DNA from 3 places in the Shinella sp. S4-D37 genome. Region 2 is predicted to be linked to each of the others. Evidence: riboswitches for the same ligand, from Rfam matches in the RefSeq annotation. Region 2 holds a riboswitch; each other region holds the start of a gene.
What was found. A riboswitch is a leader RNA that binds a small molecule or an ion and turns the genes downstream of it on or off. The one in region 2 is predicted to bind thiamine pyrophosphate.

Region 1 (10,412 bases), 3.6 Mb from region 2:
CACAACGCGCATGTCGACCGGCTGCGCCAGCGCCGCTCGCAGGAACGCCGGCACGATGCCGCCGCGGAATTGACGGAGGCGTCCGTTCCGGCGAACCAGGACCATTCGGTGCGCCTGACGCAGCTCCGCAACGCCTTCTTCGCCCTGCCGGAAGACCAGCGCGAGGCCCTGCATCTCGTCGCGATCGAGGAGCTTTCCTACCAGGAGGCGGCCGAAACGCTGGGCATTCCGGTCGGCACGCTGATGTCGCGCGTCGCCCGCGCCCGCCAGCGGCTGCGCGCCTTCGAACAGAGCGGCACAGCCGCTCCCGTCACACATCTCAGGCTCGTCGGAGGCACTGGCGATGACCAGCAATGACCCCATTCTCGAAACCGACCTCAACGCCTATGTCGACGAGCAGCTTGCCGTCGGCCGGCGCATCGAGGTGGAGGCCTATCTTTCGGAACGGCCGGAGGTCGCCGCGCAGATCATGAAGGACCTGCGCGTGCGCGACGAACTGCGCCTGGCGCTCGCCGACCACCGCACGGTGATCCGGCAGGAAACGCGCGAGGCCGCGCGGCTCCTCGAACGCGCGCTGTCGCGCCGCCGCATCTTCTCCGTCTTCCGCCGCGCCGCGGCCATCGCCCTGTTCGTTACCGCCGGCTGGACGGCCCATGCCGTGCTCGGCCCGTTCGGCGCCACCGAGGTCGTTGCCTCCACGCCGCCACCCGCCTTCGTGGAGGAGGCGGTGCGCGCGCACAAGACGACGCTGCTGCGCGACACCATGACCTCCCAGCCGGAGATCGAGACCTTCGATCCGGCCGAGATCCGCTCGGCCACCGCGATCGTGCTGCCGGACCTGCCGAAGGGCTGGGGCGTGATCGACACGCAGGTCTTCCCCTCCGCCTATGGCCCGAGCGTCGAACTGGTGCTGGAGCCGCGCAAGGGCGAGCGCCTGTCGCTCTTTGCCGTGCGCCCCGGCTCGTTCGGCGTGCAGCACGTCCTGCTCTTCCACGCCGACAATGCCCGGGCCGCCTACTGGCAGATCGGCGACGTCGCCTATGCGCTGGTGTCGGAAAGCCGAAAGGCCGACGACCTGGCTGAAACCGCGCGCGACCTCTCGCGCACGCTCTACTGATCAACCGCTTCCAAACCGAAGGAGACATTCGATGGACCCCGTACAACAGCGATTTGGCTACGGCGCGCAGGCGCAGTCGGCCGCCCTCTTCGACGAGGGCCTGCGCCAGCACATGCTGCGCGTCTACAACTATATGGGCGCCGGCCTCGTCATCACCGGCCTCGTCGCCTTCATCGTCGGCTCGACGCCGGCGCTCTACGTGCCGATCTTCTCCTCGCCGCTGAAATGGGTGGTGATGCTGGCGCCGCTCGCCTTCGTCTTCTTCTTCTCGTTCAAGATCCAGACGATGTCGGCCAGCGCCGCGCAGATGACCTTCTGGGCCTTCTGCGCCGTCATGGGCCTGTCGCTCGCCTCGGTGTTCCTCGTCTTCACCGGCACGAGCATCGCCCGCACCTTCTTTATCGCCGCCACCATGTTCGGTACGACGAGCCTCTACGGCTATGTGACGAAGCGTGACCTTTCGAAGTTCGGCTCGTTCCTGATCATGGGCCTCATCGGCGTCATCATCGCCTCGATCGTCAACATCTTCCTCGGCTCGAGCGCCCTGCAGTTCGCCATTTCCGTGATCGGCATCGTCGTCTTCGTCGGCCTCACCGCCTGGGACACGCAGAACATCAAGGAACAGTACGCCGAGAACATCGACCAGGAATCGCAGCAGAAGATGGCCGTGTTCGGCGCGCTTTCGCTCTACCTGAACTTCGTCAACATCTTCCAGCTGCTGCTGAACTTCACCGGCGAACGTGAATAGTTTTCGCCCGGGATTTCAAAGAGAACGGCGGGGCAAAACCCCGCCGTTTTCATTTCCCGCACCGTAATATACGTAAGTTATTTTTTACATATTTTACCCGGTTGACAAATCACCACGTAGCGTCTTTGCTTGGGGCATTCACCAGGGGGGTCCCGACAAGGGGCTGAGATACTGCTGGCTTTCGCAGCGCAGTGACCCGTTGAACCTGATCCAGTTCATACTGGCGTAGGGACGGTGCAAGCGCTGTAGAACCCGTAATCCGCAACCCGGATTCCGCCTACGCGTCCTTCCATCATTCCGGCTCTAGGACTGGGTCTCCAACCGCAAACTTGGAGCCTCACGATGAATATTGCCGCCCAGAAGCTCACCCCCACCGTCACGACCGGCGCCCTGCCCGCCTCGCGCAAGATCCACATAGCCGGCGAGCAGCACCCGCAGATCCGCGTGCCGATGCGCGAGATCGCCCTGCATCCGACCTCCGGCGAACCGCCGGTCATCGTCTACGACGCCTCCGGCCCCTATACCGACCCCGCCCATGTCGTCTCCATCGAGGGCGGCCTGCCGCGGCTGCGCGCGGCCTGGGTCGCGGCGCGCGGCGACACCGAGGAATACGACGGCCGCCACATCCGCCCGGAGGACAACGGCTTTGCCACCGGCGAGCGGCTGACGCCGGAATTCCCGATCCGCAACCGCCCGCGCCGGGCGAAGGACGGCAAGGCCGTCACCCAGATCGCCTATGCCCGCGCCGGCATCATCACGCCGGAAATGGAATTCATCGCCATCCGCGAAAACCTCGGTCGCAAGGCCGCCAAGCAAGCGCTCGTCCGCGACGGCGAGAGCTTCGGCGCCCATATCCCCGATTTCGTGACGCCGGAATTCGTTCGCCAGGAAGTCGCGAGCGGCCGGGCCATCATCCCGGCCAACATCAACCATCCGGAGGCCGAGCCGATGATCATCGGCCGGAACTTCCTGGTGAAGATCAACGCCAATATCGGCAATTCCGCCGTCACCTCCTCCATGGCGGAAGAGGTGGAGAAGATGGTCTGGGCGATCCGCTGGGGCGGCGATACGGTCATGGACCTCTCCACCGGCCGCAACATCCACAACATCCGCGAATGGATCGTCCGCAATTCTCCGGTCCCGATCGGCACCGTGCCGCTCTACCAGGCGCTGGAGAAGGTCAACGGCATTGCCGAGGACCTCACCTGGGAGGTCTTCCGCGACACGCTGATCGAGCAGGCCGAGCAGGGCGTCGACTATTTCACCATCCATGCCGGCGTGCGGCTCGCCTATATCCCGCTCACCGTGAACCGCGTCACCGGCATCGTCTCGCGCGGCGGCTCGATCATGGCCAAGTGGTGTCTCCATCACCACCGGGAAAGCTTCCTCTACGAGCATTTCGACGAGATCTGCGACATCGCCCAAGCCTATGACGTCTCCTTCTCGCTCGGCGACGGCCTGCGCCCCGGCTCGATCGCCGACGCCAACGACGCCGCGCAGTTCGCCGAACTCGAAACGCTCGGCGAACTGACGCAGATCGCCTGGGCGAAGGATTGCCAGGTCATGATCGAAGGCCCCGGCCATGTGCCGATGCACAAGATCAAGGAGAACATGGACAAGCAGTTGAAGACCTGCGGCGAGGCACCGTTCTATACGCTCGGGCCGCTGACGACGGACATCGCACCCGGCTACGACCACATCACCTCGGGCATCGGCGCGGCGATGATTGGCTGGTTCGGTACGGCCATGCTCTGCTACGTCACGCCGAAGGAACATCTCGGCCTGCCCGACCGAGACGACGTGAAGGTCGGCGTCATCACCTACAAGATCGCCGCCCACGCCGCCGATCTCGCCAAGGGCCATCCGGCGGCGAAGACCCGCGACGACGCGCTGTCGCGCGCCCGCTTCGAATTCCGCTGGGAGGACCAGTTCAACCTCTCGCTCGACCCGGAGACCGCCCGCGCCTTCCACGACGAGACGCTGCCGAAGGAGGCGCACAAGGTGGCACATTTCTGCTCCATGTGCGGCCCGAAATTCTGCTCCATGCGCATCTCGCACGATATTCGCGCCGAAGCGCAGAAGGAGGGGCTGGAGGCCATGGCGGCGAAATATCGTGACGGCGGCGACCTCTACATGCCGCTTTCCGACGTCGCGGCGGGAGAATGACCATGCGCGTCCTCGTCAAAGGAGCCGGCGTCGCCGGCCTCACGGTCGCCTGGCAGCTCTATCGCCACGGTTTCGACGTCACCATCGCCGAGCAGGCCGAAAAGGTCGGCCTCGGCGCTTCCGGCTTTGCCGGCGGCATGCTGGCCCCCTGGTGTGAGCGCGAAAGCGCGGAGGAACCCGTCGTGACGCTCGGCCGCTCGGCCGCCGACTGGTGGGAGGCGGCCGTGCCCGGTCATGTCACGCGTCGCGGAACGCTGGTCGTCGCCGCCGGCCGCGATGCCGGGGAGCTCGACCGTTTCGCCCGCCGCACGAGCGGCTGGGAATGGCTGGATGCCGCGGCCATCGCCGATCTGGAGCCCGATCTTGCCAGCCGCTTCCCCAGGGCGCTGTTCTTCCGGCAGGAGGCCCATCTCGACCCGCAACGCGCGCTCTCGGCCCTCACTGCCGGGCTGGAGGAGGCGCGCATGCGCTTCCTCTTCGGCGCGGACGGCACGCCGGATGCCGCACGCTACGACCGCGTGGTCGACTGCACCGGCGCCGCGCAGATCGGCAGCCTGCCGGACCTCAGGGGCGTGCGCGGCGAGATGCTCTATGTGGAAACTTCGGAGGTCAACCTCTCCCGCCCCGTCCGCCTGCTGCATCCGCGCCACCCGATCTACATCGTGCCGCGCGGAAGGAACCGCTTCATGGTGGGCGCGACGATGATCGAGAGCGCCGACGGCGGCGGCATCACCGCCCGTTCGCTCATGGAACTGCTGAACGCCGCCTATACGCTGCACCCCGCCTTCGGTGAGGCGCGGCTTACGGAAACAGGCGCCGGCATCCGCCCGGCCTATCCCGACAACCTGCCGCGCGTCAGCGAGCACGACGGCACGCTGCATGTGAACGGTCTCTACCGCCACGGCTTCCTGCTCGCCCCCGCCATGGCGGGCGAGGTCGCGCGGCGGCTCCTCGTAGAGCAGGCACAACCGGAAAGGAGGGCGTCATGACCTTCATCATCAACGGCGAGGAACAGGAGGTCGCGGCGGCGACGCTTGCCGACCTGCTCGCTGCCCTCGACTACGAGGGCGAGTGGCTGGCGACGGCCGTCAACGGCGAGCTGGTGCACCGCGAGGACCGCGCCGGCTTCACGCTCGGCGCGCGCGACCGCATCGAAATCCTCTCGCCCATGCAGGGAGGCTGACATGCTGAAGCTCTACGATAAGGAGGTGCGCTCCCGCCTGCTGCTCGGCACCGCCCGCTATCCCTCCCCCGCGATCCTCGCCGAGGCCGTGCGCCGCGCGAAGGCGGAGATCGTCACCGTGTCGCTGCGCCGCGAAACCGCCGGCGGCAAGGGGGGCGGTGCGTTCTTCGAGCTGATCCATGCGCTCGGCGTGCATGTCCTGCCCAACACCGCCGGCTGCCACAGCGTGCAGGAGGCCGTGCTGACGGCGAAAATGGCCCGCGAGGTCTTCCGCACGGACTGGATCAAGCTGGAGGTGATCGGCCATCACGACACCCTGCAGCCCGACGTCTTCGGCCTCGTCGAGGCCGCCCGCATCCTGACGGGAGAAGGCTTCCGGGTCTTCCCCTATACGACGGACGACCTCGTCGTCGCGGAAAAGCTGATCGAGGCCGGCTGCCGCGTGCTGATGCCGTGGTGCGCGCCGATCGGCTCGGCCATGGGGCCGGTGAACCAGATGGCGCTCAAGACGTTTCGTGCGCATTTCCCCGAGGTGCCGCTGATCGTCGATGCCGGCATCGGTCGCCCCTCGCACGCCGCCGGCGTCATGGAACTCGGCTATGATGCCGTGCTGCTCAACACCGCCGTCGCCGGCGCCGGCGATCCGGCCGCGATGGCCGAGGCCTTCGCGCTCGCCATCGATGCCGGCCGCCTCGCCCATGCCGCCGTGCCGCTGGAGCCGCGCGACATGGCCGTCCCCTCCACCCCCGTCATCGGAAAGGCGGTCTTCTCATGACGCTCGATCCCTTCTACCTCATCGTCGACAGCGCCGACTGGATCGACCGGCTCGTGCCGGTCGGCGTGAAACTCGTGCAACTGCGCATGAAGGACACGCCGGACGATCGTCTGCGTGACGAGATCCGCCGGGCGAAAACCACATGCGCCGAACATGGCTGCCAGCTCATCGTCAACGACTACTGGCGGATCGCCATCGAGGAGGGCTGCGATTACGTGCATCTGGGACAGGAGGATCTGGCGACCGCCGATGTCGGCGCCATCCGCGCGGCGGGAATGAAGCTCGGTCTTTCCACCCATGACGGCGCGGAGCTCGACATCGCGCTGGCGGCGAGGCCCGACTATGTCGCGCTCGGCCCTGTCTGGCCGACGATCCTGAAGAAGATGAAGTGGGCGCCGCAAGGCGTCGAACGCCTCCGGGACTGGAAGGCGCGCATCACGCCGCTTCCCCTCGTCGCCATCGGCGGCCTCAATCCGGATCGCCTGCAAGCCGTCTTCGAAAACGGCGCCGACAGCGCCGCCGTGGTGACGGATATCACGCTGAACGCCGATCCGGAGGCGCGCACGCGCGAATGGATCGAACGCACGGCGCGCTGGCGGTGATCACGCCTTCGGCGCGATCTTCCAGAGTCGCACGGCATTTTCCGAGAGCACGCGGCGCTTGTCCTCAAGGCTGATGCCCGACAGCAGCGCCTGCGTCGCGCCGATCCAGGTGGAAAGCCCGCCGCCGAGCGTGCAGACCGGCCAGTCGCTGCCCCAGACCATGCGTTCGAAGCCGAAATGCTCCGCCACATGGGCGAAATAGGGCTTCAGGTCCTCCAGCGTCCAGTCTTCCGCGCCATAGGCGGGAATGCCGGACAGCTTCACCGTGACGTTCGGCCGGCGCGCAATCTCCGCGACCGGCCCCTTCCAGGCGTCGAAACCGCCGCCCTTGATGTCGGGCACGCCGCAATGGTCGAGCACGAAGGATACGTCGGGCGCAAGGTCCGCCAGCCCGATCGCCTTCCCGATCTGGTGCGGCAGGACGCAAAGGTCGAAATTGAGGCCGGTGCCCGCCAGCCGCCTTATGTTCTCGCGGAAGAGCGCGCCTTCGGAAGCATCGTCCGGCACGACATGCAGCACACGGCGGAAACCTCGCACGAAGGGATTGGCAAGGACCGTATCGAGATAGGCCGGAAAATCCGGCGATTCCGGCCGGCAGGCGGCAATAGTGCCGACGAGCAGGCTGCCCGCTTCCTCCGCAAGCTCCTCGACCATGGCCGTCTCGCGCGCGATATCGCCCTCCGCCACATCCACTTCCATATGCAGCGCCGCGACGATGCCGAGGCGGCGCGCTTCCCGCGCATAGGTCTCCTGCGTGAAATCGGCATCGAGCAGCGGCACGCCGGCAAGCCAGGGATAGGACAGCCGGTCCCGGTAGATGAGATGCAGGTGCGTATCGACGATCATGCGGGCCTCCTCCAAGCACGCGGACACTGCCACAGAAGAATTGTTCATTCAAATACGAATTGAAGAGCCGCAAGGCTTCCAATCCCACTCCACCCTCCTACCTTCCCTTCCAACCACAGGAGGAACCGCATGAAGCTCAGCGCACGCAACCGCCTCAAGGGCAAGGTCGTCGAAGTCGTCCTCGGTGCGACGACGGCCCATGTCCGCATCGATATCGGCGGCTCGATCATCACCGCCGCCATCACCAACGATGCCGTGAACGAACTCGGCCTCGCCGCCGGCCACGAGGCCTATGCGCTGATCAAGGCATCGGACGTGATGGTGGGTATCGACGACTAGTCGTCGATCTTCTTGCACATATGCACCGGCTCGGTCGCGAAATCGCCCTTCTGGGGCGGCGCGATCGGCTTGAACAGGCTGCGGTCCGGCTTCAGGTCGATCAGCGGCGTGCCGTCGAGGCAGTCGAGCCCGCGCACGAAGAGCCGGTTGCCCTCGATCTTCTCCAGGACGACGAGCGATGTGCCGATCGGGTTGGGGCGCACGGGCGAGCGCAGCGAGAAGGTGCCGTGCACCTCGCCGTTCGAGGCGGGGCTTTGCAACACGAGGTCGCGCCGCGACTGGTGCAGCCAGTAGAGCACCTCCAGCCGCTCGAAACGCTCCACCCCCTTCAGCGCCTGTCCCCAGGGCTCGAAGACTTCGATGGTGCAGACCGGCCCGTCGGGGCGCCCCTGACGCGGCGTTTCCATGCGCGATGTCCAGGGCGTCGAAATCCGGCCGATGAAGACGAGCTGCGCATCCGCGGCATCGGGTGGGGTGATGGCCACCTCGTTCTTGCGGATTTCATTCAACCGGACCATGCAACGCTCCATCGCTGTATTTGTTTGTATATGACGATAGCCGCTGGGCATCGCGAGGGAAAGAGGCTTGCAGGCGACAGATCGACACCTGGCACGACGTCTCAGCCGGCACCGGAGGCCTCGGCATTCTGCGCACGCCAGTCCGCCGGGGAGAGGCCGGACCGCTTGCGGAAGAAACGCGAGAAATAGGCGGGATCCTCGAAGCCGATCTCCCGGCCAATGTCCTCCACCGGGCGGATGGTGAAGCGCAGCAGGCGCTTGGCCTCCAGCAGGCGTCGCTCCAGTACCATGTCCTTCACCGTCTGGCCGAAGACCGTGCGCGCCGCCTTGTCGAGCAGGTGCGTCGTCGTCGCCAGCCGCTCGACATAGCGCCCGACCGGCCAGTCTTCCCGGTATGCCGGTCGATGGCGCGGCGCAACTCCAGCCCCAGCGCGACCACAGGCGCGACCGCCGCAAAGCCGCCGGCGCCGCCAAGCCGCGCCATCAGCGAGAGCACGGGCCGATCAGCCCGGCAAGCACCCGCTCGCTCTCCCCCGCTCCGCCGCGACTCCTCCATCAAGCCGACATCGAGCGTGCGGCTCGGTTCGCCATAGACGAAGAAGGCGGGAACATCCTTGCGCGGGGTCATGCCGGAAAAAGCACCAGCGAATTGCCGTGTTTGTCCATGGCGCTCCGGACGCTCCAGACTTAGCGTTTGTCAGGATTTTCAAGGAGGAAGATCACCATGCGCGCGGAAAACCATCGCAGCGACAAGACCTGGCCGTTCACCGGCGCCGAATATCTCGCAAGCCTGCGCGACGGGCGCGAGGTCTATATCAACGGCGAACGCATCGCCGACGTCACCAGCCATCCGGGCATGCGCAATTCGGCCCGCTCCGTCGCCCGCATGTACGATGCGCTGCACGACCCGAAGCGGAAAGAGCGCCTGACGGCGCCGACCGACACCGGTTCCGGCGGCTATACGCACAAATATTTCCGCGTCGCCCATTCCTCAGCCGATCTCGTTGCCCAGCAGGACGCCATCGCCGACTGGGCGCGCATGTCCTATGGCTGGATGGGCCGCACGGCCGATTACAAGGCGGCGCTGATGAACACGCTCGGCACGAATGCCGACTGGTACGGCCCAATGCGCTCTCCTGGCACAAGCGCGCGCAGGAAAGCGTGCTCTTTATGAACCATGCCATCGTCAACCCGCCGATCGACCGCCACAAGCCGGCCGATCCGGTGAAAGACGTCTTCGTTCACATCACGAAGGAGACGGATGCCGGGATCTATGTCTCGGGCGCCAAGGTCGTCGCCACCTCCTCGGCGCTGACGCACTACAACTTCCTCGCCCAGAGTTCGGCGACCGTCACCGAGGACCCGTCGCTGTCGGTCATGTTCATCCTGCCGATGAATGCGCCCGGCATGAAGATGTTCTGCCGCACCTCCTACGAACAGACGGCGGCACTTGCTGCCCATCCCTTCGACTACCCGCTCTCCTCGCGCTTCGACGAGAACGATGCGATCCTGGTGCTCGACAATGTCTTCGTGCCCTGGGAGGACGTGCTGGTGCTGCGCGATGCGGCAAAGATCCTGTCCTTCCACCCGGCCTCGGGCTTCATGCACGGCTATTGCTTCCAGGGCTGCACGCGCCTTGCGGTGAAGATGGACTTTCTCGCCGGGCTGAAGCCGGACCATGCGCTTTCGGAGATCACCTACGAGATCCCGATCCCCACGCCGGAGAAGATCATCTGCGTCGGCGTGAACTTTCCCGATCGAAACGAGGAATACAAGGACGGCCAGGCTGCCCCCGCCAATCCCTCGCTGTTCGTCCGCTTCCCGCGCTCTTTCACCGGCCACGACCGGCCGCCGGAAAGTCCGCAACTCGACTATGAGGGCGAGATCGTCATCGTCATCGGCAAGGGCGGGCGGCGGATTGCCGAAGCCGACGCGCTGAGCCACATCGCGGCGCTTTCGCTGTGCAACGAGGGCACGATCCGCGACTGGGTGCGCCATGCCAAGTTCAACGTCACCCGGGGCAAGAACTTCGACCGGACCGGCTCGATCGGCCCTGGCTCGTACCCTATGCAAACGAAAGCCAGCTCGCCGACATCAAGCTCGAAACCCGCGTCAACG
Region 2 (10,412 bases):
CAGATGCCGCTGGAGCCTTTCGACTATCCGCAGAACGATCCCGGTCCCTACACGCTGCGCACCGATCGTGGCGAAGCCGGAAACCTTGCGGAACTGCACCGCGCCATGGCGCAGATCACCAACTATACCGGCATCGTCAATTTCATGGGCGGCCGCTTCCTCTCCGATGCCGACGCGCTGGAACCCGTCATCCGCGACATTTCCAGCCGCGGCCTCCTCTTCCTCGACGACGGCAGTTCGGCGCAGTCGCTGTCCGGCACGCTTGCCGGCGCCGTCGAGGCCCCGCATGCCTTTGCCGACCTCCAGCTCGACGGCGACCTTTCGCGCGAGGCGATCCTGAAGAAGCTCGACGAGCTCGAACGCATCGCCCGGCGCAACGGCACGGCGATCGGCATGGCTTCGGCCTTCGACGAAAGTGTGGACGCCATCCGCGAATGGTGCGAGGAAGCAGGCGGCCGCGGCATCGAGATCGTCGGCGTCGCGTCGCTCGCAGCCGTTCCCGCCAAGCAATAGGACATTTCGATGGGCAAGGAAAAGGACAGGGTGGTTCGGGCCGAGGACCTGCCGTACCGCCCCTGTGTCGGCATCATGGTGCTGAACGCCGACAACAAGGTCTGGGCGGGCCGGCGGATTCCCGTGGGCAATTCCGAATATGACGGCTCGCCGCAGCTCTGGCAGATGCCGCAGGGCGGCATCGACAAGGGCGAGGACCCGCTGAAAGCCGCCTACCGCGAACTCTATGAGGAAACCGGCATCCGCAACGTCTCGCTGCTCGGCGATGCCGGCCGCTGGATCAATTACGACCTGCCCCCGCATTTGATCGGCATCGGCCTCAAGGGCAAGTATCGCGGCCAGACGCAGCGCTGGTATGCCTTCCGCTTCGAAGGCGCGGAGGACGAGATTGCGATCAACCCGCCGCCGGGCGGCCATGACGCGGAATTCGACGCCTGGGAGTGGAAGCCGATGCGCGACCTGCCGGGCCTCATCGTGCCCTTCAAGCGCAAGGTCTACGAGGAGGTCGTCGCGGCCTTCGCGCATCTGGCGCCCTGACGGCGCCATTCGGCCGGGATCGCGCTATTCGCTGATGATCTTGAATTTTTCGCCCGGGCGGATGGTGCTTGTCGCCGTCATCGCATTGATCAGGCGGAAGAGGTCGAGCTTGCGGTTCGTGCCCATCATCCGTCCGGCGAGCGAAGCGATCGTATCGCCCGCCCGCGCGGTGACGACGCGCACGCGCAGCGGCTTCAGCGAGGCGACCTCGGGCGGCGTCAGCTTGCGGAAGGAGGCCTTCAGGATCGCCGCGGTCGGCTCCAGCGCCTTCGAGCCCATCGGCACGGCGGTCAGGAAGCGGTAGATCTGGTTGTCGATGCGCACGACCGTGACGTCGAACTCCCAGCGGTCGGCCGCAGCCTTGGCCGTCGCCGCCTCCAGGCCGTTGATCATGACGGGCCGGATGGTCTCCGGCCGGAGGCCGGTCACCCAGCCGCTCGAAATATAGTTGACGAGGCCCTGCTTGCGGCTGTCGGCGACGCCGTCGAAACGGATCGCGACATCGCCGGGTCCCGTCGCCAGCACCGCATCGGCCTTGTTGTCGATCTGGAAGCCGGCCGGCACGTCGAAGCGGATGCCGAGCTTGCCGTGCAGGAAGGTCTGGCCGCGCACATAGCCCTCCTCCGGCGCGTCGCCGTAGAGCAGGCCGTCGATGCCGGCGAGGTAGTAGTCGCGGCCGCGGTCGCCGATCGAGCCTTCCGCCCCGAAGGCGCGGGCGTGCAGGCGGGCCAGTTCCACGCGCTGCGGCGCGTTCGGATGGCTCGACAGGAAGTCGAGGCTCTGGTCGCTGTCGGGATCGACGGCGGTGAAGCGGGCATAGGCCGCCATGGAATCGAGGAAGCGCGCCGCGGCATAGGGGTCGTAGCCCGCCTCGCCCAGCATGCGCACGCCGATGACGTCCGCCTGGAGCTCCTGGTTGCGCGAGAAGGCGGCAAGGCGCAGCTTTCCGCGCGCCAAAGCCTGCTTGCCGGCGATGTTGCTGGAAAGAACCTCAGCCACGACGCGGCTGGCGATGACCTCGGCCTCTTCCTTCTTCTGCCGCTCGATGCCGTGGTTGGCGGTGACGTGCGCCATTTCGTGCGACAGCACGGCGGCGACCTCCGAGGCGTCGTTGGCCAGCGCCAGCAGGCCGCGGGTGACATAGAGATAGCCGCCCGGCAGCGCGAAGGCGTTGATCGCGGGCGAGTTCAGGATGGTGATGCGGTAGGACTGGTTGGGGTTTTCCGAAACGAGCGTCAACGCGCCGGCAATGCGTGCGACCAGCCGCTCGGTCTTGGCGTCCTTGTATTCGCCGCCGTAGCTTGCGACAATGCGCGGGTGCTCGCGGGCGCCCATCTGGGCGCGCGGGTCGTTCTTCTGCACCTCTTCGACGATCTGCGGATTGGAGGAGGGCGAGATCGTCGGCTCATAGGTCTGCTCGATGATCGACTGGCAGCCGGAAAGCAGCATGCCGGCAAGCATCAGCGCCGCAACGGGTTTTGAAACCCGGCGCCCGCGTACCATTGCAGCGTCCTGCATTGCTCTCGCCATATCTCTTGCCCATAGCCCGAACCGGGTCCTCGAATGGATGAGATAGACGCACCATACCTGGCCGGCAACTCCCGATTCGACAAACGCTTCCCTTGTGGCTCCGGTGACACAGGGGGGCGTCCAAATTGTGGCGCATCGCCGGGGCGCGGTGCCGGCCGTGCCGCTAAAGCGTGGAATGACCGAGGAATTTCGCAACGGCCGGCGGCTCCCGCCGCGAGAGGAAATCGTCGGCGGGCTCATCGAGAAGGACCGTGCCCGCTTCGAGGAACATCACCCGGTCGGCCAGCCGGCGGATGTCCTCGGGCTGGTGGGTGATGAAAAGCATGGTGCTTTTCGTCTCGCGGCGCAGCTCCGCCAGGAGTTTTGCCATCTCCGCCCGCATGGCCGGATCGAGCGCGGCGAAGGGTTCGTCGAGCAGCAGGATCGGCCGGCGCCGCACGAGGGCGCGGGCGAGTGCCACGCGCTGCCGTTCCCCGCCGGAGAGCGAGCCCGGCAGGCGCCGCTCGTAGCCGCCGAGGCCGACGCGGGCCAGCGCGGCGAACACGCGCTGGCGTGCCGGCGGATCCAGTCGCAAGGCCGGATCGATGCCGAGGCCGACATTGTCGGCGATCGTCAGGTGCGCGAAGAGATTGTTGTCCTGAAAGACGATCGAGACCGGCCGTTCTGCGGGGTCCCGCCCCGCCATGTCTTTCCCGAGCAGCCGGACGGCGCCGGAGGCCGACGCCTGGAAGCCGGCGATGACGTTGAACAGCGTCGATTTTCCTGCGCCCGAGGGGCCGGAAACGGCGACCGCGGCCCCGGTGGGAATGGCGCAGTCGAAGGACAGCCGCTTCTCCTCGAAGCGGACGGTGACATCGGTGAGGCGGATGGCGAGGTCAGGCATCGGCGCGTTGTCTTTCGGTCGGGCGCTCCGCCGCCGTCGAGGGCAGCGTCAGGAGAAGGCATATCGTGCCGAGCAGCAGGGCGATGCCGGCGGCATCCGCGGTACGATAGCTCGCCATGCGGGAAAAGAGCAGCCAGGGCAGGGTGGTGAACCCCTCCGCTCCGAAGATGGCGACGGCGCCGAGATCGCCGAGCGACAGCGCCATGGCGAAGGCGAAGGCGGTGAGCAGCGGCTTCTGGAGGGCCGGCAGGTCGATCCATCGCAGGCGATGCAGTCCGGTGACGCCGAGGCTGAGGGCGAGCCGGGCGGTGCGCGCAAGATGCGTGCGGTAGGCCGGCTCCAGCACGCGCACGACGAAGGGCAGCGCCATCAGCGCGTTGAGGACGGTGACGACGGCGGGGGCGAAGCGCCCGGTTTCGCCGAAGGTCCGCAGCACGAGGAACCAGCCCGTGGCGACGACGACCGGCGGCACGAGCAGGATGAGCGAGCCGACCGCCGGCAATGCGCGGCCCATCAGCCGCGTCGCGATGCCGGCCTCGCCCGTTTCCGCAAGCCGCGGCACGAGTACGATCGGCAGCGCGATCGCAAGGCTGAGCCAGGCCGAGGCGAAGGCGATGGCAAGGCTGGTGAGGAGCGCGCGGTGCAGCAGCGGATCGAGCGCCAGCCGGCCGAGATCGGCGGAAAGGCCCGAGACGAGGGTGGCGGCGAGCGGGGCGGCGGTGAAGAGGGTGAAGACGAGGATGACGAGACCGTCGGGAAGGCGGCGCCGGCGCCCGTCGAAACGGCGGATGGTGCGGCCGGCCGTCATGCCCTCCTCCGGCGGCCGGCCGAACAGCGAGATCAGCCAGAGCAGGCTCGCCGTGACGAGGATCTGCAGGACGGCGAGCAGCACGGCGCGCTCGGGATCGAAATCGAAGCGCAGCGCCTGGTAGATCGCCACCTCGATCGTCGTTGCCGCCGGCCCGCCACCGAGCGTCAGCACGATGGTGAAGCTCGTCGCGCAGAGCATGAAGACGAGCCCGGCAATGCCCGGCAGGATGCGCCGGATCACCGGCCATTCGATGAGCCGGAAGACCGCGCCGCCGCCCATGCCGAGATTGGCGGAGGTCAGCCAGTATTCCGCCGGAATGCGGTCAAGCGCCGCCAGCAGGAAGCGCGCGGCGAGCGGCAGGTTGAAGAAGACATGGGCGATCAGGATGCCGGCGAGCCCGTAGACGCTGACGGGGTTCTGCAGCCCGGCAAGCCCCAGGAGGTCGTTGACGACGCCCTGCCGGCCCCAGATCTCGACGACGCCGAGCGCGGCGACCAGCGCCGGTAGCCCGAGCGGCACGACGGAAAGCCGGATGATCCAGACGCGGCCCGGAAAATCCCGCTGCCGGGCGAGCGCCCGGGCGACGGGAATGGCGAGAAGGAGTGAGAGCAGCGTCGAGAGCGTCGCCTGCAGCAGTGTGAACCGCGCGACGCGCCCGATATAGGCATCGAACAGCGGCGCACCGGCGCCGGGACCGGCATAGGCGAGAAGCACGGCCGTCGCCGCGCCGACGAAAGCGACCACGGTGCCGAGGGCAAGGCCCCCGGCGACACGCAGCGTCCGTCGTTCGGCGCGCGCGAAGATCACGTTACTTGGCGCTCATCGCCGTCAGCCATTCGTCGATCCAGGCCTTGCGGTTGGCCGCGACCTCGTCCGAGGGCATCAGGAAGGTCTTTTCCGGCTTCACCAGCGCGTCGAAGGCGGCAGGCAGCGGGTCCTTCGTCTTGGCGGCCGGCATCATCCAGTTGGTTTCCGGGATGATGGACTGGAACTCCGGGCCGGTCATGAAGGTCAGGAACTGGCGGGCGAGATCCTTGTCGTCGGCGGTGCGCGTCAGGCCGGCGACCTCGATCTGCACGTAATGGCCTTCGGAGAAGGCGGCGGCCTTGTAGCGCTCGCTCTTCTCCGCGATGACGTGGTAGGCCGGCGAGGTCGTGTAGGACAGCACCATCGGCGCCTCGCCCTTGGTGAAGAGGCCATAGGCTTCCGACCAGCCGGGCGTGACGGTCAGCACGCGATCCTTGAGCTTGCCCCAGGCCTCGCCCGCCTTGTCGCCATAGACCGACTTCACCCAGAGCAGCAGGCCGAGGCCCGGCGTCGAGGTGCGCGGGTCCTCGATGACGATCTTTTGCGACGGGTCGCCTTCGACGAGGTCCTTCAGGCTCGCCGGCGGGGTCTTCAGCGTCTCGCTGTCATAGACGACGGCGAAATGGCCGTAGTCGTAGGGCAGGAACGTGTCGTCGGAGAAACCGCCCGGCACGGTGAGGTCGGCCGGCGAAAGGCCATGCGCCTCGAAGAGGCCGGTCGCCTTGGCCTCGGTGATGAGGTTGGTGTCGAGGCCGAGCACCAAGTCGGCCTTCGTGCCTTCGCCTTCAAGCTTCAGGCGCGTCAGCAGTTCCACGCCGTCGGCGACGCCGACCCATTCGACGGTGCAGTCGCAGGTCTTTTCGAAGGCTTCCTTTACCTTGGGGCCAGGCCCCCATTCGGCGACGAAGCTCTCATAGGTATAGATGGTCAGCGTCTTTTCCTGCGCGAGCGCGGGAGACGCGAGGGAAACGGCGAGTGCCGCGATGGTGGAGAAAAGGGTCTTGCGCATCTGCGCCTCCTTGCTGTTCACAAAACGGGAGTAGGGCGCTGGATGTGCCGTCTAATCCCTCCGCCGGTACGAGCCGGATCAGGTTCTTCGGGTTGGCGAAATCGCCTCTCAGCCGGTGGATCGAAACCCGCGGGCACCCCGTTAGAGCAAGGCAAGGCATAATCCCGCTTGCGGCGGTGCGCAAGGGGTTTGGCGGTCGGTGGCGTTGCAAACAAAAGGCCGGCGGGAACGCCGGCCCTGTCGTTCTGAAATGTGTGAGGCCTCAAAGACCGAAGGCGTCCTTGAACTGATACCACCAGGAGCCGATGGTGGAATATTGTGCGCGGAACAGGCGCCCGCCCGGGAAGGGGATCCAGGGCAGCTTCTCGAACTGGCTGAAGCGAGAAAGGTCGCCGTCGACCGCCTCGCTGAGGATGCGGCCGAAAAGGTGAGAGCCGGTCACGCCGTGGCCGCTGTAGCCGTGGGCGAAATAGGTGTTCCTGCCGATCTTGCCCATCTGCGGCACGCGCGAGAAGGAGAGCGCGAAATTGCCGCTCCAGGCATAGTCGATCTTCACGCCCTTCAGCGAAGGGAAGACCTTTTCGAGGTTCGGGCGGATTTTCGCGCGCACGTCAGCTGGGTCCGTGCCGCCGTAGACGGTGCCGCCGCCGAAGATCATGCGCTTGTCGGCCGACAGGCGGAAATAATCGAGGATGTAGCGCACGTCTTCCACGCACATGTCGCTCGGGATCAGCGCGTCGGCGCGTTCGGCGCCGAGTGGTTCGGTGGCGACCATCTGGGTGGAGACGGGCATGACGCGCGAAACCAGTTTCGGCACGACATGGCCGAGATAGGCATTGCCGCAGATGACGGCGACGTTGGCCGTCACGCTGCCTTTCGCCGTGTGGATGACGGGCTTTTCCGCTTCGTGCTCGACGCGGGTGACGGGCGACTGTTCGTAGATGACGCCGCCGAGCGTCTCCAGCGCCCTGGCCTCGCCGAGCGTTAGGTTGAGCGGATGCATGTGGCCGCCGGTCGTGTCCAGCATGCCGCCGATATAGGCGTCGGTCTTCACCAGCTTCTGGATCGCCGCCTTGTCGAGCATCTGGTGGTCGTCCATGCCGTAGCTCTTCCACAGGGCCTTCTTCTGCTCCAGCTCCTTCATGTGGGCGGGCGTGTAGGCGGCGTAGATGTTGCCGTCCTTCAGGTCGCAATCGATATCATACTGCGAGACCAGGCGGCGGATGATCCTGCCGCCCTCCTGCACCAGGCCGCCGACGAAGGCGCCGGCTTCATCGCCGTAGCGGCGCCTGATGGTGTCGAGGCTGGCATTGAGACCGTTGACGACCTGCCCGCCGTTGCGGCCGGAGGCGCCCCAGCCGATGCCGGCACCCTCGACCATCACCACCTTGTAGCCCTTCTCGGCAAGGTGGATGGCGGTGGAAAGGCCGGAATAGCCGGCGCCGAGCACGGCGACGTCGGCCGTGACCGCGCCCTCCAGCACCTTCGGGGTGCGGATGATGTTGCGGGAGGCGGCGTAGTAGCTGTCGGGATAGGCGCCGTTGCCGGCATAGGAGACGTTGTTGGCCATCAGACGATTTCCAGGTAGGCGCTGAATTCGAAGTCGGTCACCTGTTCGGCGAAGCCGGCGATTTCCTGCCGCTTGCAGGCGATCAGCATGGAGCGGAGGTCGGCGTCGAAGATCTCCGAGACGATCGAGCCGTTCTCGAAGGCGGTGACGGCCGAACCCCATTCCGAGGGAATGCGCGGCAGTTGCGAGAGATAGGCGCGGCCCGAGACCGGCGCCGGCGGCTCCCAGTTGTTGCGGATGCCGACGAGGGCGGCGCCGAGAATGCCGGCCATGACCAGATAGGGATTGGCGTCCGCGCCGGCGACGCGGTGCTCGATGCGCCGTGCCTTGTTGTTGCCGCCGGGAATGCGGATGGCGGCGGTGCGGTTCTCATAACCCCAGGAGACGGAGGTCGGCGCGTGCGTGTCCGGCCGCAGGCGGCGATAGGAGTTGAAATGCGGCGCGAAGAGCAGCGTCGATTCCGCCATGCCGCGCGTCAGGCCCGCGACGGCGTGTTTCATGATGTCGGAGCCTTCCGGCGTGCCGTTGTCGAAGACGTTGTTGCCGTCCTCGTCGATGAGGCTGAAATGCATGTGCATGCCGCTGCCCGAACGCATGCCGTAGGGCTTTGCCATGAAGGTGGCGGCAAAGCCGTGCTTGCGCGCGACGCCCTTGATGATGCGCTTGAAGAACAGCGCGTCGTCGGCGGCCTTCAAGGGGTCGTCGGAATGCATCAGGTTGATTTCGAACTGGCCGATGCCGTTTTCGGCGACGGCCGAATCCGCCGGCACGTTCTGCCGCTCGCATTCCGCATAGACGTCGGAGAAGAACTGGCCGAAATCGTCGAGTTCGTCGATCGAGAGGATGGCGTCGGAATCGAGCCGCTTGCCGGTATAGGGCGAGATCGGCGGCTCGGCGTGGTCGGGCTCGGCGTCGATCAGGTAGAATTCCATTTCCGAGGCGACGACGGGGTGCAGGCCCAGTTCATGGTACTGCCGCACGATATGGGCGAGCGCCTGGCGCGGATCGGCGAGGAAGGGGTTGCCGTCCTCCTTGAACAGCCAGAGCGGCACGACGGCCGACGGCTTCAGCGTCCAGTTGACGGGCAGCGCGCCGCGGCCGGTCGGGCTGCAGATGCCGTCCATGTCGCCCGAGGCGAAGACGTGGCTGGAGCCGACGATATCCTCGCCCCACACGTCCACGCCCACGATGGAAAGCGGCATGCGGATGCCGCCCTTCAGCACCTTTTCCGCCTGCCCCACGGGCACGCGCTTGCCGCGCAGGATGCCGTTCAGGTCGCAGACCACGGCCTGGATGCTCTCCACGCCGTCGGCATTGATCAGCCAATTGGCATCGTCGTTCGGAGTCATGGTTCCCTTCCGTATCACATAATTATTTTTGTGATCACATTTTCAAAATATGCACACTTTCTTGTCGGGGGTCAAGCTGCTAGAACCTGTCACAATGGACAGGGTAGCAGGTCGCAGCCTTTGAGGAGGGATGGATTGGGCAATTTGGCGCTTGAGCCGCTTGACCGGCCGGACGGCATGACGACGCATGAATATGCGCATCGGCGCCTGCGCCAGGCGATCATGGTCGGCTCGATCCGGCCGGGGGAATCGCTGACGATCCGCGGTATCGCCGAAGCGATGGAGAGTAGCCCGACGCCGGTGCGCGAGGCGCTGCGCCGCCTTTCGTCCGAAGGCGCGCTGCGCGTGCTGGACAACCGCCGCATCATGGTGCCGCGCATGACCGCGGACCGGTTCAGCGAACTCGTCTCGCTGCGCTCCGTGCTGGAGCAGCACGCCGCCCGCCGGGCCGTCCCGCATATCACGGAGCGCCGGATCGACAAGCTGGAGGAGATCGACAAGGCGCAGGACGAGGCGATCGCCCGCAAGGACAATGCCAATGCCCTGCTGCTGAACCAGGAATTCCATCGCACGCTCTACACCGCCAATCCCGAGCAGGTGATCCTGCCGATGGTGGAGAGCGTCTGGCTCCAGCTCGGCCCCTTCCTCGGCATCGCCATGGAGCATGTCGCCCAGCTCTATTTCGTCGACCGCCACCAGGAGGCCATCGTGGCGCTGCGCAAGCGTGACGAGGATGCCGTTGCGGCGGCGATCAAGGCCGATATTTCCGAGGGAATCGGTGGCTTCGAGCGGGCGGCGATCGAGAACCTGCTGCGGCTGGCGGGCCAATAGCCGGCGCCTTGCCTTGCCGGCAGCCCGCATGCATTGATGCGCAGACGAAAATTTCCTTGGGGCAGGCTCATGAAGACGGATGTCATTGTTCTCGGCGCGGGCGTGATCGGCATATCGACCGCGATCCATCTCATCCGGCGCGGCCGGTCGGTGGTGCTCGTCGACCGGCGCGGAGCGGCGGAAGAGACTTCCTATGGCAATGCCGGCCTCATCCAGCGCGAGGGCGTCTTCCCCTACGGCTTCCCGCACGATTTTGGGGCGCTCTTCCGCTATGCGCTGAACAACACGATCGACGCGCATTACCACCCCTCGGCGATCCCCGGCATCATCCCGTTCCTCGCCCGCTACTGGTGGCATTCCGGCTTTCGCCAGCACCAGAGCATCGCCCATCTCTATGCGCCGCTCATCGAGAACTCGATTTCCGAGCATGCCGACCTCATCGCCGCCTCGGGCGCGGAAGACCTCATCCGCAAGGACGGCTGGATGAAGGTCTTTCGCACGGAGAAGGAGAGGGACAAGGCCTATGCGGACGCAGAGAAGCTGTCCGCCAATTTCGGCGTCAATCACCAGAA
Region 3 (10,412 bases), 590 kb from region 2:
CGGCGACGCGCTGATCGGCCTTGCCATCGCCAACTACCAGAGCGGCGCCGATGCCGAAACCGCCCAGGCGCTCGACAATGCCGACCGCTTCGACAAGGACAATCCGAGCATCGCCCTCCTCCGCGCCGGCATCGCGATCGACGAGTTCCGCGCCGACGATGCCATCCTCAACGCCCGCGAGGCGCTGCGCCGCCGGCAGGCGCGCGGCGGCTACTATTCCGGCTACGACACCAACCGGCAGGTCTCCTCCTATCTCGGCGTGGCGCTCGACAATATCGGCCTCACAGAATGGGGCCATTTCTACGCGGACCGGTCCTACGATCCCTTCGTCTCCACGACCTATGTCGACGAGGCGACGGCCGGCGGCGGCAGCCCTTTCGTGGGCGCACCGCTTTCCGGCCTCGACCGTTCCTCCTCCGGCAGCTCCTCCCTCGCATCGGAGCTTCAGGCCCGGCTGTTCGCCCCCCTGTCGGTCGCCTCGGAGGAAAAGCGCAACAGCCTGGAGACCCGCAACTTCTTCGAGGCCTCGCTGGGCGGGACGCTCTCGGACTACGGCGCGGACACCGGCTGGGCGAGCGATATCCTCCTCCAGGGCACGAGCTACACGCCCGTGCCGGTCAGCTACTATCTCCAGGGCGATATCACCCGGCCGGAGAGCGCGCGCGAGAACGACGAGAACGATCTTCTGGGCGGGCTCTTCCGCATCGGCGTCAAGCCGACCCTGACGGACAGCGTCTATCTCTTCGGCAACAGGATCCGGCAGGAGGTCGGCTATCCGGGCCAGATCTCCAATCCCGCCCCCTTCAACGACAGCGTGACGGATGCTACCGAGCTCGGCGTCGCCTGGAGCCACGTCATCGGCGAACGCAACGTGGTGCAGGCCTTCGCGGTCAACCGGCGGGTGGACGACCTGACCCGATACCGCTGGATCGACGACGCCGATGAGGACGACGATATCCCGCCGATCCCCTATCGCATCAACGAAAAGTCGCGGGAGGACGTTTTCACCTATGGCGTCGGTCATCTCCTCGGCATCGGGCCGCTGACGCTGCGCTACGGCATGGAGGCGGCGGAGAGTGATTTCCGGGTCTCGACGATCGCGACCAACCTGACGACCGGCGAGATCGAGGACCTTGGGGCCGCCAACGGCGGCAGTTCGGCGACGCGGGCCTATATCGACGGCTATCTGGAGCTTTCGGACAGGTTGCAGGTCCAGGCAGGCGCCTTCCAGTCGCGTTTCGACGGCGACAGCCCGCGCTGGGGGCCGGTCGACTACCGGCTCGGCATCGCCCTCGCACCGAACGACAGCCACTGGCTGCGCGCCTACTATCGGCAGGATACGCAGTTCGCCAGCAACTACACGCTCTCGCCAGTCACGACGGTCGGCCTAGCGCCGATGGAGCTTCCGCTCTTCCGCGGGGGGCAGACGCAGACGACGGCGGTGCGCTGGGATGCCGAGTGGAACGAGCGCTTCTTCACCGCGGTCGAATACCAGCACCAGCGCTTCAACGGCCTGACGCTGACGCCGGAAGACTTCATGGCGAGCTTCCTGACGGACACGGGCAAGATCGACCGCCTGCAGATCAGCGCCAACTACTGGGTCGGCGACGGCCTCGGTGCCTTCGGCTCCTTCACCTGGAACACCAGCAAGGACACCACGACCGGCTGGGATCCCTCCTTCGCCGTGCCACTCGTGCCCGACTATGTCGCGCAGGTCGGCTTCACCTATGTGCATCCCGCGCGCTGGACGGCGACGATCGCCCAGAGCTTCGTCGGCCCGCGGCTCGGCTCGCACTATTTCGAAGAGGACGGCACGCCGGGCGGCCTCACGCTCGACAGCTACTGGACGACGGACGCCGCGCTGACCTGGAAATCGGAAAGCGGGCATCTGGAGGCCGGCTTCAGCGTGCTGAATATCTTCGACAACGATATCGACATGGCCGACCGCCTGCCCGCCCCGGGCCGCACCTTCCTCGCGACAATGAAGGCGCGGTTCTGAGCAGCCGCTTGACCCGCCTTCGGCCCGCGCTAGTCTTCCCGTCATGGCCGACGAACCGCTGATCGCAACGGAACCGCAACCCTTTCTCGAACGGGTGCGCCGGCAGTTGCGCGGGCTCTATTTCGGACGCGACCGGGAGGCAATCCGCTTTCAGGTCGCCATGCTCCTCGTCGATCTCGCGATCCTCGGCTTCTTCATCGCGGGACCGTATCTGCGCAGCGGATCGGCCTATATCATCGTCGATTACCTCATCGCCGCCGTCATCGCCTTCGAGCTGGCCGCGCGGGCGCTGATCGCGCCCAACCTGCGCTACTGGGCGATGCGGCCGATGACCTTCGTGGATATCGTCGTGCTCGGCACGCTGCTCTTTCCGGGCCAGTTGCACAATTTCGCCTTCCTGCGCGTCCTGCGCATCTGGGCGATCAGCCAGAGCAAGCTGGTGACGCTGCTGTTGCACCGCATCGGCCACGGCGACAAGGAGGAGGTCATCCAGGCCTGCGTCAACTTCCTCGTCTTCCTCTTCCTCGTCACCGGCTTCGTCTACAGCAACTTCTTCTACGGCGCGAAGGGCTTCGAGGGCTTCGTCGACGCGCTCTACTTCTCCGTCGCCACCGTCACGACCACCGGCTTCGGCGACATCATCCTGCCTGGCACGCTTGGAAAACTCACCTCCATCCTCACGATGATCATCGGCATCTCGCTCTTCGTTCGTCTCGCGCAGGCGATCGTCCGGCCCTACAAGGTGAACTTCCCCTGCCCGCAATGCGGCCTGTCGCGCCACGAGGCCGATGCCGTGCACTGCAAGGCCTGCGGCCATGTGCTGAACATTCCGGACGAGGGCGCCTGAACCACCCTGTCTTGGCCCGCCCCGGCTGTTTTCGCGCGCCGGGAAAGGTGCTACTTTAGAAAAGTCGGATTAACCGGCACACCCGCATTGCAAGACCGTATTCTCCAATGGACCAGAGGGGAGCCGTCCATGCGCACTATCCTTGTTTCCATAGCCATTACCGCCCTATCCTTCGGTGCTTCTGCCGCACCGTCGCTCGCCGGCATGATGCCGGATGCCGCGACGATCCGACCGGAAAGCGCCGTCGAGCTTGCCACGCACTATTACGGCCACAAGCCGAAGTGCTTCTGGAAGAAGATCAAGAAATACGACTATTACGGCAACCTCATCATCAAGAAGGTGAAGGTCTGCCACTAGGGTCTTGCCGGCCAGGACGAGGGGAACCGCCGCCGCGACGAGACAGGACGGGTCGTGCACCTCATGTACCGGGAGATGGGTTTCCGCGCTCCTGCGACGCATGAAAACGCTCCGGCGTCTTGTTTTCACGCCATTGCGGGCGCAAAACCGCTCCAGCACTTTTGCTGGAATTGTTCGGGACCCGTCATGCCGCTTGCTGGAAAACGCATCCTCCTCGTCCTGTCCGGCGGCATTGCCGCCTACAAGAGCCTCGACCTCATCCGCCGGCTACGCGAGCGCGGCGCGGAGGTTCGCCCGGTCATGACGGCGGGCGCACAGCAATTCGTCACGCCGCTTGCCGTCGGCGCGCTTTCGGCCGGCCATGTCTATACCGATCTCTTCTCCCGCGAGGACGAGCAGGATGTCGGGCATATCCGGCTGGCGCGCGACTGCGACCTCGTCGTCGTCGCCCCCGCCACGGCCGACCTGATGGCGAAGATGGCGAACGGCCTTGCCGACGACCTTGCCTCGGCTGTGCTGCTTGCCACCGACCGGCCGGTGCTCATCGCCCCCGCCATGAACCCGAAGATGTGGGCGCATCCGGCGACCCGGCGCAATGTCGCGGCGCTACGCGGGGACGGGCTCGCCTTTGTCGGCCCCAATGCCGGCGAGATGGCGGAAGGCGGCGAGGCGGGTCTTGGCCGCATGGCCGAGCCGCTCGAGATCGTCGCTGCCGTGGAAGGCCTCCTCGACGGCGGAACAAGGCCGCTCGCCGGCCGCAAGGCCGTCGTCACCTCCGGGCCGACTCATGAGCCGATCGACCCCGTGCGCTACATCGCCAACCGCTCCTCCGGCCGGCAGGGCCATGCCATCGCCGCCGCGCTCGCCCGGCTCGGGGCCGAGGTGACGCTGGTGTCCGGTCCCGTCACGCTCGACGATCCGCCGGGCGTCAGGGTCGTCAAGGTCGAGCGGGCGAACGAGATGCTGCAGGCGGTGCTCACCGCGTTGCCGGCGGATATCGCCGTCATGGTCGCGGCCGTCGCCGACTGGCGCGTGGCGACGCCGAACACGGAGAAGATCAAGAAGCAATCGGGCGAAGGCCCGCCGCCGCTGATACTCGCCGAGAACCCCGATATCCTGAAGACCGTCGGCCACCATGCCAAGCGCCCGGCGGTCGTCGTCGGCTTTGCTGCCGAGACGCAGGACGTCGAGAGCAACGGCCGGGTGAAGCTGCAGAAGAAGGGCGCCGACCTCATCGTCGCCAACGACGTCTCGCCGGAAACGGGCATCATGGGCGGCACGCGCAACAGCGTGAAGCTGATCACCGCCGGCGGCGTCGAGCAATGGCCGGACCTTTCGAAGGACGAGGTCGCCGGGCGCCTCGCCGGGTGGATCGCCGAACGGCTTACCTGACGAGGGCGAGGCGGCCTTCCATCGCCTGCGCCGGCCGGCCGGCGGGGGAGAAGATGCGCACGTCGACGCCGTTCTCGCCGAGCACGACGGCGCTGCCGTCGGGAATCTCCACCCAGGCTTCCGTGTCGTCGTTCAGCGGCTCGGAGACCAGGCAATAGCCGCCAGTCGCGCCCATCGGCGCGGCATAAAGGGTCGGCGCGGCATAGTCCGTCGCATAGCGCACCGCATAGAGCTGGTCGCCATCGGTAAAGGCGGCAGTAAAACGCACGAGCACGCGGCGCTCCAGATGGGCGGCGAGCCGCTCGACGAAGGCGATCGTCTCGGCCATGGCGCCGAGCGGGTCGCGGGCAAGGCCGAACTGCAGGGCGAGCAGGAAGAGCAGCTCCGAATCGGTCGAGCCGGTGCGGGCCGTGTAGAGATCGTTGTCCAGCATGGTTTCGAGCGGCCGGCGCAGCTGCTCGAAATCGGCGATCTGACCGTTGTGCATGAAGGACCAGATGCCGTGGACGAAGGGATGGCAATTGTCGCGCCGCGTGCCGCCGCCCGTCGCGGCGCGCACATGGGCAAGGAAGAGCGGCGAGCGGACCTGGCTGGCGATGCTCCTGAGGTTGCAATCGGACCAGGCCGGCAGGATATCGCGGTAGCGCCCGGGCTCCGGGCGCTCGCCATACCAGGCGATGCCGAAACCGTCGCCATTGGTCGCCGTCTTGGCGCGGGTGGCGCAATGGGATTGCTCGATCAACGAATGAGCGGGCGAGGACACCAGTTCCTCAAGGAAAAGCGGCTCTCCACGATAGGCTGCCCAACGGCACATGACGCTATTCTCGCTCTCGAAGGCCGGTGGGGACCGGTGGTGGACCCGACGCATTAACCATGGCACTGCCCGGATTTTCAACGCAAATGGGTAAAAATGCGTTAACGAATGTAAACGGGCCGAAACCATGCGTGTCATTATGACCACAGCGGCGAGAGGCGCAGTTTCCGACGGAACATGTTTTTGTGAGCCGCACCTTCGTCAGGCCGGCGCATTGACGCGCCGCCGGTAAGCCCTATCCTTCCGCCATGCCCCGCGGCGGGAGGATGGACCATGCGGATCGACGGCCAATGCCATTGCGGCTTCGTGACCTACGAGGCGGAGATCGACCCCGAGGCGGTCTCCATCTGTCATTGCACGGATTGCCAACGCCTGACCGGCTCGCCCTATCGCGTCACCGCGAGCGTCCCGCGCGAGGCCGTGCGCCTCACCGGCAATCCGCCGAAACTTTATACGAAGACCGCCGGGAACGGCCGCAAGCGCCTGCAATATTTCTGCCCGGAATGCGGCTCGCCGCTGTTCACGACGGGCACCGACGAGGACGCGGCGACCTGGGGCATCCGCTGGGGCAGCATCAACCAGCGCGCCGCGCTCTCCCCGAAAAGCCAGATCTGGTGCCGCTCGGCCCTCGACTGGTTCGGGGAGACGGCGGCGCTTCCCGGCGTCGCACGGGATTGAAGCGTGGCGAGGGAGCGTTTCCAGATCGTCCGCACGGGCCTCGACGGCATCGAGGCGGTTTTCGCCGACAGCCGGCACAGCTTCGCGCGCCACACCCACGAGACCTACGGCATCGGCCTCATCGAACGCGGCGCGCAGAAATCGGCCAGCGGACGCGGACTGGTGGAGGCGGCGGCCGGCAACACGATCACCGTCAACCCCGGCGAGGTGCATGACGGCGCGCCGCTCGGCGATGCCCCGCGCGCCTGGCGCATGCTCTATCTGGAGCCGGCGATCGTCCGCGCGGCGGCGGAGGATATTTTCGAAGGACGCCCGCGCGAGGAATTTTACGCGCCGGTACTGGACGACAGGCGCATTGGGGGCCTGGTTTCCCGTCTGCTCGCCCTGCTTCTCGACAAGCAGGCCACCTCGCTCGGCCGCGAGGAGCAGCTTCTCCTGCTGCTTGCCGCCGTGCTGCGCGAAGAGACGCCGAGACAGGACGGCCCGGCAGCCATCAATCGCGCCCGCGACCGGCTCGACGGCGACCCCGCTTCGGCCGTGACGCTTGAAGACCTTGCCGGCGATTGCGGGCTCGGACGCTTCCGGCTGGTGCGCGATTTCGCCCGGCTCACGGGCCTGCCCCCGCACGCCTACCTGCTCCAGCGCCGCACCGAACTTGCCCGCCGGCTCATCGCCGCCGGCACCCCGCTCGCCGAGGCCGCCGCCGCGGCCGGCTTTGCCGACCAGAGCCACATGACGCGCAATTTCACCCGCCGCTACGGCTACACGCCTGGCGCCTATCTCGCTGCCCGCGCCTGAACCGCCTGCAATTTCGTTCAAGACCCCGGCGCCCTTCCGGTGTTCCCTGCCGCCTTTCAAATCGCACGGGACCGGACATGACCCTGGAATTCCTCATCACCTCGCTCGTCGTCATCCTCCTGCCGGGCAGCGGCGTGATCTATACGCTGGCGCTCGGCATCAGCGGCGGGTTCCGCGTCGCCGTTCTGGCCGCCTTCGGCTGCACCCTCGGCATCGTTCCGCATATCCTCGCCAGTGTCGCCGGCCTTGCTGCCGTGCTGCATGCCAGCGCGCTCGCCTTCGAGGTGCTGCGCTATATCGGCGTCGCCTATCTCCTGTTCATCGCCTGGAGTCTGCTGAGGGACAGCAATGCCCTGGACCTCGGCCCCGAACAGACGCCGGCCGGCAAAGCGTCGAGGATCGTGCGCAAGGGCATCCTCACCAACATCTTCAACCCGAAGCTTTCGCTGTTCTTCCTCGCCTTCCTGCCGCAGTTCATCCCGGCAGGCGCCTCCGGCGAGGCGACGGGCGAGATGCTTGTCCTCGGCGGCGTCTTCATGGCCCTCACCTTCCTCGTCTTCGTGGGCTATGGCGCGCTCGCCGCCGGCCTGCGCCGGCAGGTGCTGAGCCGGCCGAAGCTCATCGCATGGACGCAGCGCGGCTTTGCCGCCGCCCTTGGCTTCATGGGGCTCAGGCTCGCGCTCGCGGACCGTTGACGCTCAGGTCGCGGACGCGTGGAAATGATGCAGCGGGCCGTGGCCGGAACCGACGGTCAGCGCATCCGACAGCCGCACGGCCCCTGCGATGAAGCGCTTGGCCGCCGCCACGGCATCGGCGAGCGCAAGCCCCTTGCCGAGTTCGGCGGCGATCGCGCTCGACAGCGAGCAGCCGGTGCCATGCGTGTTGCGCGTCAGCACCCGCACGCCCTCGAACCAGTGCAGCCCGTCTGGCGTCGCGAGCACGTCGGGGCTCTCGGCGCCCGGCAGGTGCCCGCCCTTCAGCAGCACCGCCTTGGGGCCGAGCGCCAGCAGCCGCCTTGCCTGGTCCTCCATGCCGGCCCGGTCCACGGCCTCCGCTTCGCTAAGCAGCGCGGCGGCCTCCGGTAGGTTCGGCGTCAGCACGCTTGCACGCGGCAAGAGCCGTTGCGTCAGCGCCGCCACGGCCTCCCGCGCCAGAAGCGAGGCGCCCCCCTTGGCGACCATGACCGGATCGAGCACGATGGGGACCTCGCGATGCGGCGACAGGGCCGCGGCCACCGCTTCGGCGATCTGCGCCGAGGCGATCATGCCGATCTTCACCGCATCCACCCGGATATCGGCGAAGACCACGGCGATCTGTGCGGCGACGAAATCGGGCGGTACGAGATGCACGCCGAAAACGCCCTGCGTGTTCTGCGCCGTCAAGGCCGTCAGCGCCGCCATGCCATAGGTGCCGCGCGCGGCAAAGGTCTTGATATCCGCCTGGATGCCCGCGCCGCCCGAGGGATCGGAGCCCGCGATCGAGAGAATGTTTGCGATTGCGTCGGCCATCTCGCCTCCTTTTCGGCAGGGGCGGCCTCGGGGCGACGGCGATGCGGCACCCGTTCGACTCCCTCCGCCGGCATGATCCGGTTCAGGTTCAAAGGGTGCTTCTCAGCCCGCCTTCCGGCGGACGCCCCTGTCTCGAACGGTTCTCGCAAATGCAGGGGCGCCTGTCACGCCGAAAGTGGCAGGACCCCGGCCCGATCACGCCTTGGTGACGTGATATTCCTTGATGGCGACCATCTTGATCGCCGGATAGCGTTCCGCCTCGTAGCGCAGCGAGAAGGCGTCCTGTGCCAGGAAGACCGGGTCGCCGTCGAGGTCGCGGGCGATATCGCCGCGGCGCTGGGTGACGAACTTGTCCAGCTCCGCCGCGCTGTCCGACGAGATCCAGCGGCAGACGGAGAAGCGCGACATCTCGAAGGAGACCGGCAGGCCGTATTCCGTCGAAAGCCGTTCCTTCAACACGTCGAGCTGCAGCGCGCCGACGACGCCGACGATGGCGGGCGAGCCGTCTTCCGGCGAGAAGAGCTGCACGACGCCCTCTTCCGCCATCTGCTGCAACGCCTCCTTCAGCTTCTTGGCCTTCATCGCGTCTTCCAGACGCACGCGGCGCAGGATTTCCGGCGCGAAGTTCGGCACGCCCTCGAAGACTAGCGCCTCGCCTTCCGTCAGCGTGTCGCCGATGCGGAGCGTGCCGTGGTTGGGGATGCCTACCACGTCGCCGGCATAGGCCGTGTCGGCCAGCTGGCGCTGCGAGGCGAAGAAGAATTGCGGGGCCGACAGGCCGATCGTCTTGCCCGTGCGGGCAAGGCGCACCTTCATGCCGCGCTCCAGCATACCGGAGCAGACGCGCGCGAAGGCGATGCGGTCGCGATGGTTCGGGTCCATGTTGGCCTGGATCTTGAAGACGAAGGCCGTCATGCTGTCTTCCGAGGCGTGCACCTTGCGCACGTCCGCCACCTGGTCGCGCGGCGGCGGCGCAAAGGCACCGAGCGCGTTGATGAGGTCGCGCACGCCGAAATTACGGAGCGCCGAGCCGAAGAAGACCGGCGTCATGTGTCCTTCGAGGAAGGCTTCCTGGTCGTAGGGCCGGCAGGCCTCGCGGGCAAGCTCCAGCTCCTCGGTGAAGACGGCCCGTTCGTTTTCCGGCAGGTTCTTCGCCACCTCCGCGGGATCGTCGATCCTCGTCGGCTGCACCTGCGTATCCGAGCCGCGGAAGGTGCGGTCGGCGAGGTGATAGGAGCCGCAGAAGGTCTTCGAGCGGCCGACCGGCCAGGTGACCGGGGCGGTATCGAGCGCCAGCTTCTCCTCCACCTCGTCGAGGATTTCGAACGGGTCGCGGCTTTCGCGGTCCATCTTGTTGACGAAGGTGATGATCGGGATGTCGCGCAGGCGGCAGACTTCGAAGAGCTTCAGCGTGCGCGGCTCGATGCCCTTGGCGGCGTCGATGACCATGACGGCCGCGTCCACCGCCGTCAGCGTGCGGTAGGTGTCGTCGGCGAAGTCCTCGTGGCCGGGCGTATCGAGGATGTTGAAGACGTTGCCGTCATATTCGAAGGTCATCACCGAGGTGACGACGGAGATGCCGCGTTCACGCTCGATCTTCATCCAGTCCGAACGGGTCTGGATGCGGTCCTTCTTCGCCTTCACCTCGCCGGCGAGCTGGATGGCGCCGCCGAAAAGCAGGAGCTTTTCCGTGAGGGTCGTCTTACCGGCGTCCGGGTGCGCGATGATCGCGAAGGTGCGGCGGCGGGAGACCGCCTCTGCAAGGGTTTCGGCCATTTTCTGCAATATCCTGTGAGTTGCCGCGGTCTTTACAGACTCCGCCGGGAAGATGCAATTGACGGGGCGGGACTACGGCCGGCTTATGGGCGCATGAACGCACATGCTCCCGCCCGACCCACGCTCAACCTTCTCCGCCTGCCGCACGGCGCGGGCATCGCGCTTCCCGCCTACGAGACGGGCGGCGCCGCCGGCATGGACCTGCGCGCCGCCGTGGGGGAAGACCGGCCGCTGACGCTCCCC

Region 1: it holds a riboswitch for thiamine pyrophosphate, as region 2 does, so the genes downstream of both, thiC (phosphomethylpyrimidine synthase ThiC) here and thiB (thiamine ABC transporter substrate binding subunit) in region 2, are expected to answer to the same signal.
Region 3: it holds a riboswitch for thiamine pyrophosphate, as region 2 does, so the genes downstream of both, thiD (bifunctional hydroxymethylpyrimidine kinase/phosphomethylpyrimidine kinase) here and thiB (thiamine ABC transporter substrate binding subunit) in region 2, are expected to answer to the same signal.

What each region holds. Positions count from the first base shown of each region.
Region 1 is NZ_JBFNXL010000005.1:352,688-363,099, reverse strand. It holds gene AB3G45_RS09250 (sigma-70 family RNA polymerase sigma factor) at 1-357, shown strand, start outside; gene AB3G45_RS09245 (anti-sigma factor) at 344-1,117, shown strand; gene AB3G45_RS09240 (Bax inhibitor-1/YccA family protein) at 1,149-1,865, shown strand; TPP riboswitch at 1,999-2,115, shown strand; gene thiC (phosphomethylpyrimidine synthase ThiC) at 2,208-4,031, shown strand; gene thiO (glycine oxidase ThiO) at 4,034-5,020, shown strand; gene thiS (sulfur carrier protein ThiS) at 5,017-5,214, shown strand; gene AB3G45_RS09220 (thiazole synthase) at 5,216-5,989, shown strand; gene AB3G45_RS09215 (thiamine phosphate synthase) at 5,986-6,591, shown strand; gene AB3G45_RS09210 (amidohydrolase) at 6,592-7,437, opposite strand; gene AB3G45_RS09205 (molybdopterin-binding protein) at 7,567-7,776, shown strand; gene tsaA (tRNA (N6-threonylcarbamoyladenosine(37)-N6)-methyltransferase TrmO) at 7,773-8,294, opposite strand; partial or broken gene AB3G45_RS09195 (helix-turn-helix domain-containing protein) at 8,396-8,849, opposite strand; partial or broken gene AB3G45_RS09190 (4-hydroxyphenylacetate 3-hydroxylase N-terminal domain-containing protein) at 9,019-9,962, shown strand; partial or broken gene AB3G45_RS09185 (fumarylacetoacetate hydrolase family protein) at 9,978-10,412, shown strand, end outside.
Region 2 is NZ_JBFNXL010000005.1:3,999,108-4,009,519, forward strand. It holds gene AB3G45_RS27085 (divergent polysaccharide deacetylase family protein) at 1-513, shown strand, start outside; gene AB3G45_RS27090 (RNA pyrophosphohydrolase) at 523-1,050, shown strand; gene AB3G45_RS27095 (M48 family metalloprotease) at 1,075-2,553, opposite strand; gene thiQ (thiamine ABC transporter ATP-binding protein) at 2,744-3,463, opposite strand; gene thiP (thiamine/thiamine pyrophosphate ABC transporter permease) at 3,456-5,081, opposite strand; gene thiB (thiamine ABC transporter substrate binding subunit) at 5,083-6,090, opposite strand; TPP riboswitch at 6,129-6,241, opposite strand; gene AB3G45_RS27115 (NAD(P)/FAD-dependent oxidoreductase) at 6,353-7,660, opposite strand; gene AB3G45_RS27120 (glutamine synthetase family protein) at 7,660-9,009, opposite strand; gene AB3G45_RS27125 (GntR family transcriptional regulator) at 9,187-9,840, shown strand; gene AB3G45_RS27130 (NAD(P)/FAD-dependent oxidoreductase) at 9,910-10,412, shown strand, end outside.
Region 3 is NZ_JBFNXL010000005.1:3,409,499-3,419,910, forward strand. It holds gene AB3G45_RS24195 (FecR domain-containing protein) at 1-1,999, shown strand, start outside; gene AB3G45_RS24200 (potassium channel family protein) at 2,043-2,846, shown strand; gene AB3G45_RS24205 (hypothetical protein) at 2,976-3,203, shown strand; gene coaBC (bifunctional phosphopantothenoylcysteine decarboxylase/phosphopantothenate--cysteine ligase CoaBC) at 3,390-4,595, shown strand; gene AB3G45_RS24215 (class II glutamine amidotransferase) at 4,588-5,409, opposite strand; gene AB3G45_RS24220 (GFA family protein) at 5,683-6,087, shown strand; gene AB3G45_RS24225 (AraC family transcriptional regulator) at 6,091-6,885, shown strand; gene AB3G45_RS24230 (LysE family translocator) at 6,963-7,580, shown strand; gene thiD (bifunctional hydroxymethylpyrimidine kinase/phosphomethylpyrimidine kinase) at 7,584-8,393, opposite strand; TPP riboswitch at 8,436-8,532, opposite strand; gene AB3G45_RS24240 (peptide chain release factor 3) at 8,589-10,169, opposite strand; gene dut (dUTP diphosphatase) at 10,263-10,412, shown strand, end outside.